2 regions of the Diaphorobacter sp. B2A2W2 genome follow, and region 2 is predicted to be linked to the other one. Evidence: predicted binding sites of a transcription regulator. Region 2 holds the regulator's gene; the other holds the start of a gene.

Region 1 (7,688 bases), on a different contig from region 2:
CACGAACCAGAGGTTGGTGGTGTGCTCGCGCTCGTAGTTGTGGTTGACGCCCGGGTGGGCCGACACCGTGGCGGCCACGTCGTCGAGCCGCTCGGGCGGCACGGCCATGGCCGCCAGCAGGGAGGCGCCCCCCGCGCCCGGCGCGAACACCGCGCCGATGCGGCTGAGCGCGCCCGCCTGCCACAACCGTGCGTAGCCGCTGAGCACCGCCTCGGCATCCACCCCCAGGCTGTGGCCGATGGCCGCGAAGGGTTCGGCGCACAGGGGAAAGCCGCGCTGCCAGTGGTTGAGCAGCGCGAGGTGGGTTGCGTTCTGGCTGCTCGGCATGGCTTAGAACCCCATGCGCTGTGCGCGGGCAGTGAAGAAGATGCCGCTGGGGGCGTCCACGTCCAGCCTGGCTTGGGACTGCAAGGTGTGCGTGTCGTAGACCTGAACGCGGTTGTCGTCACGGCAGCTGATCCAGACCGATTCGCCGCGCGGCGTGAATTCCATGTGCAGCACGGCCTTGCCGGGCTCCAGCGTCTGCACCACGCGCTGGCTCGGTGTGTCGATGACCTGCACGCGGTTGTAGTCTGGCACAGAGAAGTTGACCCACACCTGACGTCCGTCGGGCCGCGCCATCACGAACACCGGCTGGCCCGCGACCGGAATGCGGCCGACCTCGGCCCAGGTGGCGGTGTCGACAACCAGCACCTCATGGCGGCCAATGGCCGGCAGATAGGCATGGCCCCCCGCGATGGCCCAGCCGCGCAGATGGGGCATTTTGTACACCGGCAGCGGTTGCTGGCCGCGGCCGTAGCCTGCGAGGATGCGGCGCACGCGCGGCGGGTTGTCCCAGAGGTCCACCATGGCCAGGCCGTCTTCACCGAACAGGCCGGCGATGTAGTGGCGTCCGTTGGGCGAGACCAGTGCGTCGTAGGGCTGGCGGCCGATGTTGGGGATAGTGGTGACCTGCGGCTTTCGGGGGTTGGAGCAGTCGGCGATGCAGATGGCGTTCGCGTCGAACAGGCTGTAGATGAACCGGCGCTGCGGCAGGTCGGCCAGGCCGACGACGCGCGAGCGTTCGCCGCTGGCCGTGTGGGCGGGAAGGTCGGCCAGCAACTCAAGGGTGGCGGCGTCGAAGACCTTGACGCCGCCGGGCGTGTAGTTCTGCGCCACGACCAGGCTGCCGTCGGCGCTGATGGCGCCACCGATGGAGTTGCCGGCCTGCATCACGCGGCCCGTGATGTGCTGGGTGAGCAGGTCTACCTGGGTCAGGCCGCCGTCGCGGCCGAAGACGTAGGCAAAGCGCTCGTCACGCGAGAACACCACCGAGGCGTGCGACAGGTCGCCCAGGCCGGTAACGCGGCCCACGGCTTCGCGCCGGCTGGTGTTGATCAGGGTGAGTGCGCCCTTGGCGCGCTCGATGACCACGCCCAGATCGCCCGTGCCCTGCAGCGTGGCTGCAGGAGCGGCGGATGTGGAGGTGGTGGAAGAGGGAGCCGCACAGCCCGTGGCAATCAGGGGTGCACTGGCGGTAAGGGAGAGCAGGGCACGCCGTTTCATGGGGCGGACCTCCTGTTTTCTTCGGGGAACCCGTTGGCCAGCTGTTCGGCGATCCACAGGGCCTCGCTTCCCTGCAGCATGGCGCTCCAGGGCGGCATGGGTGTACCGGGGATGCCGTGGGTGATGACGGCAGCCAAATAGTGGGGTGGCTTGCCGGCCAGGGCCTCGCGGGTGAGCGCGGGACCCAGGCCGCCCGTCAGGCGCATGCCATGGCACGAACCGCAGTCCTGCCGCACCATGCGCACGAGCTGGGCGGCTCGGTCAGGGTCGGGCGTGCCCTGTGCGCCGGCCGCCGAAGCGGCCAATGCCAGGACCAGGGACAGGAACGCGGTGCGTGACATGGCTGGCCTTCGAAGTGCGTCAATAGACGTCGTGCTGGGTGTTGTACACGTTGAAGTGGCCGGTCGGCGTGATCAGGCGCGGATCCTTGATCACGGACTTCAGCTTGAGCGTCTTGTCGTCCACGACGACCAGCGCACTTTGCTTGTCCTTGGCCGACCACACGGCGAACCACACTTCGTCACCTGCCTTGTTGTACTCAGGCTGGGTCACGCGCTTGGCGCCACCGTCATCGGGCAGGCCTGCCCATTCGGCGATCGGCAGCGTGACGTAGCCCTTGTCCAGGTTGTTGATGTCGAACACCACCACGGCTTGCGAAACCTTGGGATCAGGATTCAGCGGTGCGTCGGACCACAGGTGCTTGGACTTGGGATGGGTCTTGATGAACAGCGCTCCGCCGCCCGGGCCCTTGAGCTTGGCCACTTCCTTGAAGGCGTATTGCTTGTTCTTCTGCGGGTCGGTGCCGATCAGCGAGATGGTCTCGTCGCCCAGGTGACCCGTGGCCCACACCGGACCGTACTTGGGGTGCGTGAAGTTGGCGCCGCGGCCGGGGTGGGGGATCTTGCCCACTTCGGTCAGACCGGCCAGCTTGCCGTCCTTGGCGTCGATCGCAGCAATCTTGTTGCTGTTGTTGGCAGCCACCATGAAGTAGCGCTTGGATGCATCCCAGCCACCGTCATGCAGGAAGGGGGCCGAGCCGATCTCGGTGGTCTTCAGCGCATTCAGGTTGGAGTAGTCCACCATCATCGTCTTGCCGGTTTCCTTCACGTTCACCAGGAACTCGGGCTTGTAGTGCGATGCCACGATGGAAGCCACGCGCGGCTCGGGGTGGTATTCCTGCGTGCCGACGACCATGCCGCGGGTGGACACGATCTTCAGGGGCTCCAGGGTGTTGCCGTCCATGATGGTGTACTGGGGAGGCCAGTATGCACCGGCGATCGCCAGCTTGTCCTCATAGCCCTTGAACTTGGAGGTGTCCACCGAGCGTGCTTCCAGGCCCACGCGGATTTCAGCCACGTTGTCGGGCTTTTCCATCCACAGGTCGATCATGTTGATCTTGGCATCGCGGCCGATCACGAACAGATAACGCCCCGAAGCCGACATGCGCGAGATGTGCACCGCGTAGCCGGTCTTGACGATGTTGATGATCTGCTTGGTGTCGCCGTCGATCAGCGCCACTTCGCCCGTGTCGCGCAGCGTGGTGGAGAAGATGTTGTCCAAGTTGTACTTGTTCATCTTCTTCTTGGGACGCTGGTCTGGCGGCACGATGACCTTCCAGGTGTTCTTGGCGTCGGCCAGGCTCCACTCGGGCGGTGTGGGAGGGTCCTGCTGGATGTAGCGGGCCATCAGGTCCACGGTCGCCTCGTCGAATTCGCCGGACGTCTGCCAGTTGGGCATGCCGGCAGGCGAGCCGTAGGCGATGAAGACCTTGAGGTAGTCCGTGCCCTTGGGCAGGGTCACGTCCGGTGTGAGCGGCTTGCCCGTGGCGCCCTTGCGCAGCACGCCGTGGCAGCCCGCGCAACGCTCGAAGTAAATCTGGCGTGCGCGGTCGAACTCGGCCTGCGTCATCTTGGGTGCCTTGGGGTTCGTGCTCTGGTACATGGGCACTTCCGCCAGCGGCGATCCGCCTGCCTGGTAGTTTTTCTCGGCCTCCGAGACTGGCTTGGCGTCCTGCGCCATAGCGGTGGCAGACACCAGGGTGGCGGCCGCTAATGCGACCAGCCTGGCGATCCTCTTTGCTGTCATTGTGGGTCCTCTGCGTCACGGATCAGCGCTTGGGTGGGCCCTGGCGGCTGCCACGGCCACTCTCGCGAGGTCGCTGTCCATCCCCTCTTCATGCGAGTGGGAGCATCGTCGCAGCGGGTGTTGCCGCTGTCCTTGAACTGGTTCAAGGACGCAAACGGTGCAGCCTTTGAACAATGGAGCCACCCCATGATCCGCAAAGGAGAGGCCCATATGAGCTTCATTGAAGATGCGCGCTGGTTCACCGTGGCACCCGCAGCAGGAGAGTCCGGACAGCCCCCGAAGCCTGGACACGTGACGCTGGTGGGCGCAGGCCCGGGCGACCCTGAGTTGCTCACGCTGCGCGCCGTCAAGGCCCTGCGCGGCGCGCGCCTGGTGCTCTACGACCACCTGGTCGGCAAGGAGGTGCTGCGCTACGTGGCTGAGGATGCCGACCTGATCTACGTGGGCAAGCAGTCCTCGCACCACACGCTGCCGCAGGAATCGATCATTGACCTCATGGTGCGCCTGGCGCGCAGCGGGCGCAGCCTGGTGCGTCTGAAAGGCGGCGATGGCTTCATCTTCGGCCGTGGCGGCGAAGAGGTGCAGGCACTGGCCGAGGCCGGTATCGCGTTCGACGTGGTGCCGGGCATCACCGCCGCGCAGGGCGCGGGCGCCTGCGCCGGCATCCCGCTCACGCACCGCGACCACTCCGCGACCCTGGTGTTTGCCACCGGCCACCTGCGCGGCGACAACGAAGTGGCGCTGGACTGGGAGGCGCTGGCGCGCCCGCGCCAGACCGTGGTGATCTACATGGGAATGGGCACGCTGCCGATCATCTGCCGCGAACTGGTGCGCCACGGCCTGCCGGACAGCACGCCCGCAGCGCTGGTGGAGCAAGCCTCGCTGCCCGGGCAGCGCTGCATCACCGGCACGCTGCAGGACCTGCCCGCGCTGGCGCAGCAGCACCGCGTGCGTCCGCCGGCGCTCATCATCGTGGGCGACGTGGTGGCGCTGCAGCCGCAACTCATGCAGGGCATGCTGGCGACGATGGTGTGACGGGCGCCGGCCGCCGGTAGGGCGGCGGGGAGCGCTGGTTCTGAGGCATCATGGGCGCCTCATCTGGCAAAAGCCCATGCAACAAGACATCCTCATCAACTGGTCGCCGCAGGAAACGCGCGTGGCCGTGGTCGAAAACGGCGCCGTGCAGGAACTGCACGTGGAGCGCACGCTGGAGCGGGGCCTGGTCGGCAACGTGTACCTGGGCAAGGTCTCGCGCGTGCTGCCGGGCATGCAATCGGCCTTCATCGACATCGGGCTGGAGCGTGCGGCCTTTCTGCACGTGGCGGACGTGTGGCACCGCCAGGAAGGCGGCGAGGCGCCGATGTTCGCGCGCAAGAACGAACCGCCCGTGCCCATCGAGAAGCAGGTCTTCGAGGGCCAGGCGCTCATGGTGCAGGTCATCAAGGACCCCATCGGCAGCAAGGGCGCACGCCTGTCCACGCAGATCAGCATCGCCGGGCGGTTGCTGGTCTTCCTGCCGCAGGACGACCACGTGGGCGTGTCGCAGAAGATTCCCCAGGCCGAGCGCGACGCCTTGCGCACGCGGTTGCAGAAGCTGGTGGATGACCAGGCATCGGGCAGCAGCGGCGGCTTCATTTTGCGCACCAATGGTGAGGACGCCAGCGACGAAGAGCTGGCCGAAGACATCGCCTACCTGCGCAAGACCTGGGCAGGCATCCGGCAGGCAGCGCTGACGCATCCGCCCACCTCGCTGCTGTACCAGGACCTGAGCCTGCTGCAGCGTGTGCTGCGCGACCTGGCGGGCGAGCAAACGCAGAGCATCCGCATCGATTCGCGCGAGCAGTTCGTGGCGCTGAAGGCGTTCGGCAATGAATTCATGCCTGCGGCCGCCGCCAAGCTGCAGCTGTACAAGGGCGAGCGCCCCATATTCGATCTGTATTCCATCGACGAGGAGATCGCCCTGGCGCTGGGCCGGCGCGTGCAGCTCAAGTCGGGCGGCTACCTCATCGTGGACCAGACCGAGGCGCTGACCACCATCGACGTGAATACCGGCGGCTACGTGGGCGCGCGCAACTTCGACGACACCATCTTCAAGACCAACCTGGAGGCCGCGGGCGCCATCGCGCGGCAGTTGCGCCTGCGCAACCTGGGCGGCATCGTCATTGCCGACTTCATCGACATGCTGCGCGAGGACCACCAGGCCGCGGTGTTGGCGGAGTTCCGCAAGCAGCTCGCGCGCGACCGGGTCAAGACCATGGTGGGCGGTTTTTCACAGCTGGGCCTGGTGGAGATGACGCGCAAGCGCACGCGCGAATCGCTGGCGCACATGCTGTGCGAGCCGTGCCCCACGTGCCAGGGCGCGGGCCAGGTGAAGACCGCGCGCAGTGTGTGTTACGACATCCTGCGCGAGGTGCTGCGCGAGGCACGACAGTTCAATCCACGCGAGTTCCGCGTGGTGGCATCCCCGCGCGTGGTGGAGCTGTTCCTGGACGAGGAGAGCCAGCACCTGGCGGGCCTGTCGGACTTCATTGGCAAGCCGATCTCCCTGCAGGCCGAAAGCGCCATGGGCCAGGCGCAGTACGACATCGTGCTGTTGTGAGTTGAGGTCAAATTGGTTTTTGGCGCTTGTGGGGCGGGCGCTAGCAGCTATCAAAAACATACCAAAGTCGTGAGCCAAGGTGCGCCGCGTCTGTCGCCCGTGCCGGTCGACGGCGGAAAGGTCGAGGTGAATACGATCCCCTCTCGTGCTCCCCAGGTGTTCCGGCGTTGGCGGGCGGGCAATGGTGGCGTCCGCCGTACTGCCCCACGGCTTGCTCGGCTGCGCGGCGCAGTGGCGCGACTTTCCGCGGCACCTGTGTGCCACACGGGGTGTCACAGGTGCTGGCCCGCGCCATGCGCTACGTCGCTCGCCGTCGATTGCGTGCGCCAGGAGGCAACGCTCCTGGGTGCTATTGAATGATGAGCTGCTAGCGCTTGCTGGATAAGCGCGGCGGCCTGTTTGGGCTTAAAGCGTGCGCAGGCGTTCGATGGCCGCACGCAGCGTTTCGTCCTTCTTGGCGAAGCAAAAACGCACGACGCGCTGGTCGAAGCCGTCGCCATAGAAGGCCGACAGGGGAATGGCGGCCACGCCGATCTCGCGCGTGAGCCACTGGCAGAAGTCCGCTTCGTTCAGGTCGCTCACGGCCGAGATGTCCACGCACTGGAAGTAGCTGCCGGTGCTGGGCAGCAGCTTGAGTCGCGAGCCCTCCAGACCCTGGCGGAACAGGTCGCGCTTGGCCTGGTAGAAGGCCGGCAGCTGCAGGTAGGGCGCGGGGTTCTGCAGATAGTCCGCGAGGCCGTACTGCATGGGTGTGTTTACGGTGAACACATTGAACTGGTGCACCTTGCGGAACTCCGCCGTCATGGCGGCGGGGGCAGCCACCGTGCCCACCTTCCAACCCGTGACGTGGAAGGTTTTGCCGAAGCTGGAGACGATGAAAGCGCGTTCCGCGAGGCCCGCGAAGCGCGCGGCGCTCTGGTGCTCGGCGCCGTCGAAGACCATGTGCTCGTACACCTCGTCGCTGATCAGGAGCACGTCCGTGGGGGCCAGCAGTTCCTCCAGCGTGCGCATGTCGTCGGCCGTCCACACGGTGGCGCTGGGGTTGTGCGGCGTGTTGATGATCAAGAGGCGCGTGCGCGGCGTGATGGCCGCCGCGATCTTGGCAAAGTCAGGGCGGAAGCTGCCCGGCGTGAGCGGCACCCGGACCACGACGCCGCCGGCCAGTGCGATGTTGGGCACGTAACTGTCGTAGCAGGGCTCCAGCACGATCACCTCGTCGCCCGGCTGCACGCAGGCGAGGATGACGGTGAGAATGGCTTGGGTCGCCCCGGCTGTGATGGTGATTTCGGCGTTGGGGCAATACTGGCGAGTGTGGAGTGCTTCAATTTTTGAAGCAACGGCCTGTCGCAGCGCGGGCACGCCGGCCATGGGAGGGTACTGGTTGTGGCCGGCCTGCATGGCGCGCGTGACGGCGTCGATCAGCTGCGGGTCGCAGTGGAAGTCAGGAAAGCCCTGGCCG
Region 2 (7,688 bases):
CTCCATGGCGGAGAGTCCCTCCCTGCTTCCCGTTGAACTGCGGCATGTGAACCACGCCGCGAGCACCAACTGCGCAATTTTACGATGGTTCGCACGCCGATCCCTACAATCGGCAGCGTATGGCCTCCCCCTCTTCCATCGACCAGATCGCCGAGCGCGTTGAGCGGCTGCTGCTGCGCCATGCCGAGTTGCAGCGCACCAATGCCCTGTTGGCGCAACAGGTCGCGGCGCTCACCCAGGAGCGCGATTCCCTCCAATCCCGCCTGCAGGCTGCCCGTGCGCGCGTGAACGCATTGCTGGACCGCCTGCCTGCCGAGCCCGAACTCCCCGGCACTGCCGAGACGAAAGACGCGCCATGAAGCAGATCGAGGTACAGATCCTCCAGCAAAGCTATCTCCTGGCCTGCCCGGACGGCCAGGAGTCGCGCCTGCTGGAGGCGGTCGAGCGCGTGGATACCGCCATGACGCGCATCCGTGACGCGGGCAAAGTACGCGCGCGTGAGCGCATCGCCGTGCTGGCGGCCCTCAACCTGGCTTTCGAGATCGCCGACCGCGAAGCCGCCGATTTGGCAGCCGCCTCAGCCCCTGCGCGCATCGTCCCCACCCCGGTCGCGCCGCACGTGCACGACAGCGATGAGCGCGTGCAGCAGTTGCTCCTGCGCCTGGACGAGGCGCTGGGCGAGGATGGGCGCCTCCTATAACCATTACGGTAAAAGCCTGGCCCCTGGCTGCACACGGGCGGCCCACTACAATGAACATGTCTGCGGTGCTGCCGGGCTTTATATTTCCTTGAACCAATGCTCATTGAGCACGGGCTTGGTACATCGCCCGGTGAGCGTGATCATCTCGCGTCAGATGAACCCAACGCCTGGCTGCCCTCGCCCACCTGAACCCCCGGTTCAGGATGCCGGTCCGGTGGCATTCGCAGACACCTTTTCTCCGGTAATCGCTTGCGCCCTCGCTCCGGGTGAGTGCCAGCGACCTCAATACCTGCTCAGAAAATCCGGCGCTCCGCGGCCAGCGCGCGCAACCCACCCATCTGCAAGGCACAGAGCAGACCTTGGTAGTCGTCGCACCGATGGCAAATATCCTGGCGTGGTTCGGGCGTTTCCCAGTCCTTCGGCAATCACGCCGACACGCAGCGCGCCCTCATACGCACGATGGCGCATCCAGTAAGGCAGCGATGTGTAGCTGGATTTCTCCACGTCGATGAGAACAGACTCGTCACTTCCGCTGGTATAGATCTGACAGCGATACGTCACGCCTGAGCGCCTCGGTTTGCGCCATTCGCTTGCCACGGCATGCTTCGCGGAGTCGCTGTGGTTCCAAAAAACGCTGTTTTCAGGGCACGCACCACGGCGCCGGCTGCCCATGGACAACCTCCATCCACAGCGCCCATGCACCCAGGGAAAAAAGCACGCCACCTGCCAGCCGAGACCCCCACGCCCCACCCTTCACGCCGATCCAAGCGCGAATGCGGCCAAAAGTCCACGGCCCCAGCACCAGCCATACACCGCTTCCTACGCCAAACAGGACCATGCACAAGGCTCCGCGGAGCACGCTTCCGCTGAGAGCGGCAGTCAACAGTGCGGTATACAGAAGGCCGCATGGCAGGAGCGCCCAGGCCACACCCGCGGTCAGGAGCCCGCCAGGCCGAGAGACCAAGGGCTTGACCTTCGCCCAGGCAGCACGCCCCGCCCGCTCAACCCACAAGGGCTGCTGCGCTTGCACCATCATCATCCCGCCCCACGCGAGGATGAGCACATGCATCAGCGTCCAAAGGGGGCGCAATGCCGAGGTGCTTTGCCCCAGCCATGCGAGTTGCTCCATGGCCAGCGCAACCACCGCCCCTGCGGCGCCGTAACCGATCAGGCGCCCCACGTGAAACTGCGCTACCCGTTGGAGGATTCCGCGGCGGGACGCCCATTGAATGGTGTGGGTGGCGTCCGGCGTGCCACCCAGCCCCGTAAGCGCCGCGCAGGGAACAGAACACATCGCCAAACAGTGAGCCCCTCCCATCAGCCCCATCAGGAAGGCCGTCGTGGCCAGCGCCCACAGCATGGGTCAAATAATCCGGGAAAAGCGAGCGCGGTTACGGTCAGCCTGCAGATACTTGTCGAACACCATGGCCACGCCGCGCACGAAATACCATCCCATGGGCGTGACTTCAACGCCCTCATCACTGATTTTCACCAAGCCCTGAGCCGCCATTTCTTGCAGTTGCTGTAATTCCGCATCGAAATAACTGCGGAAATCAATCAGCCAAGACTGTTCCAACGGCTCAAACAGCAATTCACCTTGGCACATCAACGCCATGATGACTGCGCGGCGCACCAAGTCGTCCTTGGTCAACGCCAGCCCGCGCACCACAGGCAAATGCCCCTGGTTAATGCAGTCGTAATACTCGTCCAGCGTTTTCACATTTTGGCTGTAAGTAGCGCCCACGCGCCCGATGGCAGAAACGCCCAGACCAATCAGGTCGCAATCGGGCTGCGTGCTATAGCCTTGGAAATTGCGGTGCAGCCTGCCTTGCCGCTTGGCCACCGCCAGCGCATCGTCAGGCAGCGCAAAATGGTCCATGCCCACGTAGACGTAGCCGGCTTCCTGGAACACATCAAGTGACCGGGCCAGCATGGACACCTTGGCCGAAGCCATGGGCAACTCGGCCGTGATGATGCGTCGCTGCGACTTGAAGCGTTCTGGCAAGTGAGCGTACGCATACAGCGCGATCCGGTCTGGCCGCAGCTCGGCTACCTGCTCCAAGGTGCGATCAAACGACTCCGGTGTCTGTCGCGGCAGCCCGTAGATCAAATCCACGTTCACCGATTCAAACCCGAGCTTCCGAGCCGCATCGACCAACGCGAACACCTTTTCGGCAGGCTGAATGCGGTGCACGGCCTTTTGTACTTCAGGGTCGAAATCCTGCACGCCAAAGCTCAGGCGATTGAAACCCAGCTCCGCCAACAATCCCAGCCGCGCTTCATCCACGGTCCGGGGGTCCACTTCTATGGAGTACTCCCCCCCCGGAACGAGGACGAAACTGCGCCTCAGCATGCCCATCAGTTCGCGCAAACCGTCATCCGTCAGAAAAGTAGGCGTGCCTCCGCCGAAATGCAGCTGGCTCACATGCTGACCCACACCGCAGTGCGCCGTATGCAGGTCGATCTCACGGCTGAGGTAACGCAAGTAGACCTCTGCCCGCTCTGGATGCCGGGTAATGATCTTGTTACACGCGCAGTAATAGCACAGCGATTCACAAAACGGGATGTGGACATAAAGCGACAAAGGCATCGCCTTGGCTACCGAACCCACGCGACGCTGCTGCAGCGCAAGGATGTATTCCCGCTCGCCAAAAGCCTCGACAAAACGATCAGCAGTCGGATAAGAGGTGTAGCGCGGCCCTGGGACGTCAAAGCGACGCAGGAGCTCTGTTGTAACAACGGTCATGACGGGATTCCTTGCACTTTCATATCACTGTGCCGTAGAGTCCCCCATGAGTCCTTGACGTTGATCAAGCGCCCATAAGGTCCTTGTGGCGACAATTTGACTTCGGCTCAAAGTCGTCCAACGGCCTACGGCATTCCATGTCTCCCAGCCGTTCAGAGGTAAGCTCAAGCCATGAACAGGGTTCCCATGCATACGAATCTCCAGACCATCAAAGTTGCCTGCTCAAACTGCAATCTGCGTGAGCTGTGCATGCCCGTGGGTCTGGACGACCAGCAACTCAAGCGCATCGATGACATTGTTGCTGTACGACGCAAGATCAAGCGTGGCGGCACGCTTTTCCGGAACGGTGAACCCTTCACATCCCTTTTTGCCATCCGCACCGGATTCTTCAAGACCTGTGTCGCCACCGAAGACGGTCGCGATCAAGTGACGGGTTTTCAAATGGCGGGCGAGATCATCGGCCTGGATGGCATCGTGAGCGACCGCCACACTTGCGATGCGGTGGCGCTTGAAGACGCCGAAGTATGCGTCATGCCCTTCGACCGTATTGAAGAGTTGTCGCGCGAAGTAACGGCACTACAGCACCATGTGCACAAGATCATGAGCCGCGAGATTGTTCGTGAGCATGGGGTCATGCTGTTGCTGGGGAGTATGCGTGCCGAGGAACGCCTTGCCGCATTCCTGTTGAATCTCGTACAACGCTTGCATGCCCGGGGTTTCTCACAATCCGAATTGGTGCTGCGCATGACACGCGAAGAGATCGGCAGCTACCTGGGATTGAAACTGGAAACCGTCAGCCGCACGTTTTCCAAGTTCGTGGAAGAAGGTATTGTGGAAGTAAAACAGCGCCATGTGCGCATCGTCGATACCGATGCGCTGAAGCGCATTGTCAACAGCCAGCAAGCCTGCCATTAAGCCTCGGTTTTTTGTTCATTCATAACTGATCGGCGGAAAGATCAGGAAACGTATTTGGCGCAATCAGCCGGCCGCGCCCCTTTGGGCACGGGGCAGCGATTCAACTCAAAGGGCGAGAGTGACAACAGCGTCGTCAATGCGCTGGAAGCCATGAGTACGAACCAGAACGTGAAGAAGGCGATGGTATACACACCTTCGCGCGAGAGATGCAGGGGTTGATCAAACCACTGCAGCGCTTCTGGATCCACGAAGGCGAACACTACCATTTCCATGACGCCCGCCATCAAAAAGGCCGGCCACGCGATCCACATCAATCGTTGCATCCACATTCGCCCATCTCCTAGCAAGTGTAGTTGACAGCCTAGCATCTGTTCTCCGGCATGCAAAGAGGACTCGCCCTGCCGGTCAGCGCGGTTGATCCTCCAGCGGAGTAGCTGCATGGTTGCGCCCCTTCATGGCAGGCGTCATGTCGCCCCCAGACTCCTTCAGGGTCTCGTTGATGTTCAAGCCCCGTTGGTAATAGTCTTCCGCGATGACGGGGTCGGGTTTGCTCACGGCCAGCCAGAGGGTCACGAAGCCCGCAATGATGACAATCACCGGCCCCGCGATGACAAGCCAGACATGGCCAAACGTCCACCAAGGCTTTCCGTCGTCGTCCAGTTTCATGGGGGAATTACTCAACATTTATATTAACTCCTCGCTCATTTATGAGCACAGCTTGTTCATTTGTATTCCACGACCGCCTTCAGCGGGGTACGAGGAATACGGATTTCTCTGCCACTTGGGCTTTATCACCCTGCGCTTGAATATCGAAATACACCGTATGCGATCCAGGAGATGCTGAGCCATACGGAATTTGAAGACGGACAACCACCCATCGGGATTCCGCCGGTCCAATGTCAATTGCGGTCTCGGACGCCACTTCCAACCCTTCCATGCCGTGGGCGCTGATGGTGTAGCGCTGCGCCCCCTCCGTAGCGTTCATGATCTGCAGCCGGTAGATATTTTCCAGCTTGCCTCCCGACACGATGCGCGAGAGCGCAGCGCGATCGCGCACGATGTCCACCTTCAACGGGGTGCGTACCACCAAGCTGGCCAGCATGCCGATGCACAACACCACCAGCACCGCTGAATAGAACAACACACGGGGTCGCAGCACGCGTTTGAGCATTTGCGACTGGGTCCAGTGGTTCTTGACGCCGTTCTGCGTTGAGAAGCGAATCAGCCCGCGCGGATACTTCATCTTATCCATCACGGTATTGCAAGCGTCCACGCAGAGACCGCAACCAATGCATTCGTATTGCAGTCCGTTGCGAATATCGATACCCGTTGGGCAGACTTGGACACATAGCGTGCAATCGATGCAGTCACCCAGTCCCGCAGCTTTGTGGTCTACCGTCTTGTTACGGGGCCCGCGAGGCTCGCCGCGCTCGGGATCGTAAGAGACGACCAGCGTGTCCCTGTCGAACATTGCGCTTTGGAAACGCGCATAAGGGCACATGTATTTGCACACCTGCTCGCGCAGGAACCCTGCGTTGCCGTACGTGGCCAACCCATAGAAGATCACCCAGAATATCTGCCACCCTCCTTGCAGGGCCAGCAACTCTCCCCCCAGCTCGCGAATCGGAACGAAATAGCCCACGAAGGTGAAGCCGGTCCAGAATGCGACCGCAATCCAAATGGCTTGCTTGACAGATTTTTTCCAGATCTTCTCAAATGTCCACGGACCATTGTCCAGGCGCATACGGGCACTGCGGTCGCCTTCGACTTTGTGCTCGATCCACATGAACATTTCCGTGTATACGGTCTGGGGACAGGAGAAGCCGCACCACAGGCGTCCCGCCACTGCAGTAAACAGAAAAAGCGACAGCGCGGAAATAATCAGCAAACCCGTCAGATAAATGAAGTCCTGCGGGTAAAGCACCAAACCAAAAATATAGAAACGGCGTGCTCCGAGGTCAAAGAGCACCATCTGGCGCTGACCCCACTCCAGCCATGGCAGGCCATAGAAAACCAGCTGTGTCAGAAACACCATCGCCCAACGCCAACGAGCGAACACTCCACTTATCGAGCGTGGATAGATTTTCTTTTGCGCCTCATAGAGCGAAATGACCTCGGTCTGCGAACTTTCGGCCCCCACTGGCGTGATAGGAATCACCTTACGGGGCTGACCTTCGGCTGGCTTCATGGTGGAATCTCAAAAAGGAAGTGCAACTTCCAAAACGCAAAACGGCCGGCGCCCCTCGACGGGGAGCCGGCCGCACAGGGAGCATCAGCGCGGGGCGCCGGCCTTATTGGACAAACCCCATACGTATGCCGTCAACACCTTGATCTGTGCATCGGTCAACTTGCCCGTTTGGGCAGGCATCTCGTTGGTCTTGCCATTGTTGATCATAGCGGTGATGGCAGCTTCGCCCCAGCCATGCAGCCAGATGTCATCCGTCAGATTAGGGGCACCCAGGGCCACATTGCCCTTGCCGTCCATCCCGTGGCATGCAGCGCACGCAGTGAACTTCGACTTGCCCAGAGACGCCTTCAGGGAGTCATGCGGGCTTCCCGAAAGGCTCAGGACATAGTGGGCGAGGTTGCGCACATCTTCCGGCGAGCCCACGGCGGCCGCCATGGGAGGCATGACGCCAATGCGCCCATCGTGGATGGTCTTCTGGATCTGATCAGGCGCACCGCCGTGCAGCCAGTCACCGTCGGCCAGGTTGGGGAAGCCCTTGCTGCCGCGGGCATCGGAACCATGACACTGCGCGCAGTTGTTCATGAACAGACGCTCACCAATTGCCATGGCCGCTGTGTCGGCCGCCATCTCTTGGGGCTGCATGGCCTCGAACCGCGCATACAGGGGCTGCAACTCTGCGTTAGCCTTGTCCACTTCGGCTTGGTACTCGCCCAGCTGCGTCCAGCCCAACTTACCCTTAAAGGTCCCCAATCCGGGATAGGCAGCCAGATAGCCAGCACCGAATACCAGCGTGATGATGAACAGCCACATCCACCAACGGGGCATGGGGTTGTTCATTTCCGTCAGGTCTTCGTCCCAGACGTGACCGGTGGTGTTGTCGGCCGTAGCCTCGACCTTCTTGCGGGACGTGATCCACAGCAGCAAGCCGCAGGCCACGATACCGATGATGGTGATTCCGGCCACGTAGAAGGACCAGAAGTTACTCGTGAAATCGCTCATGGGTTATCTCTTTTCTTGTGGAGACTTCTTCAGTCCTCGGCGAAGGGCAACTGTGCTGCCTCCTCGAACCGGGCCCGGTTGCGGCGCATGAAGGCCCAGAACCAGATGCCCACGAAACACGCCAGCGACGCCAGCGTGGC

What was found. Region 2 encodes FNR, which switches genes on or off when oxygen is low (the NO sensors DNR and NnrR bind a similar motif). Its sites were predicted from a motif close to TTGATNNNNATCAA; they were not measured.
Region 1: a site for FNR is predicted at 3,763-3,776, ahead of cobA (uroporphyrinogen-III C-methyltransferase). Genes of this name have one in related genera too.

The regions. Positions count from the first base shown of each region.
Region 1 covers NZ_JBWZOR010000001.1:131,520-139,207, forward strand. The annotation lists gene ahbB (siroheme decarboxylase subunit beta) at 1-327, opposite strand, end outside; gene AC1PPL_RS00595 (cytochrome D1 domain-containing protein) at 331-1,545, opposite strand; gene AC1PPL_RS00600 (c-type cytochrome) at 1,542-1,886, opposite strand; gene AC1PPL_RS00605 (nitrite reductase) at 1,906-3,630, opposite strand; gene cobA (uroporphyrinogen-III C-methyltransferase) at 3,841-4,665, shown strand; gene rng (ribonuclease G) at 4,742-6,229, shown strand; gene AC1PPL_RS00620 (pyridoxal phosphate-dependent aminotransferase) at 6,635-7,688, opposite strand, start outside.
Region 2 covers NZ_JBWZOR010000008.1:82,964-90,651, reverse strand. The annotation lists cobalamin riboswitch at 1-85, opposite strand, end outside; gene AC1PPL_RS13840 (hypothetical protein) at 120-359, shown strand; gene AC1PPL_RS13835 (cell division protein ZapA) at 356-700, shown strand; RNA gene ssrS (6S RNA) at 755-934, shown strand; gene AC1PPL_RS13825 (sulfite exporter TauE/SafE family protein) at 1,341-2,060, opposite strand; gene hemN (oxygen-independent coproporphyrinogen III oxidase) at 2,064-3,446, opposite strand; gene fnr (fumarate/nitrate reduction transcriptional regulator Fnr) at 3,618-4,361, shown strand; gene AC1PPL_RS13810 (hypothetical protein) at 4,403-4,690, opposite strand; gene AC1PPL_RS13805 (FixH family protein) at 4,767-5,045, opposite strand; gene ccoG (cytochrome c oxidase accessory protein CcoG) at 5,107-6,549, opposite strand; gene ccoP (cytochrome-c oxidase, cbb3-type subunit III) at 6,634-7,548, opposite strand; gene AC1PPL_RS13790 (cbb3-type cytochrome oxidase subunit 3) at 7,578-7,688, opposite strand, start outside.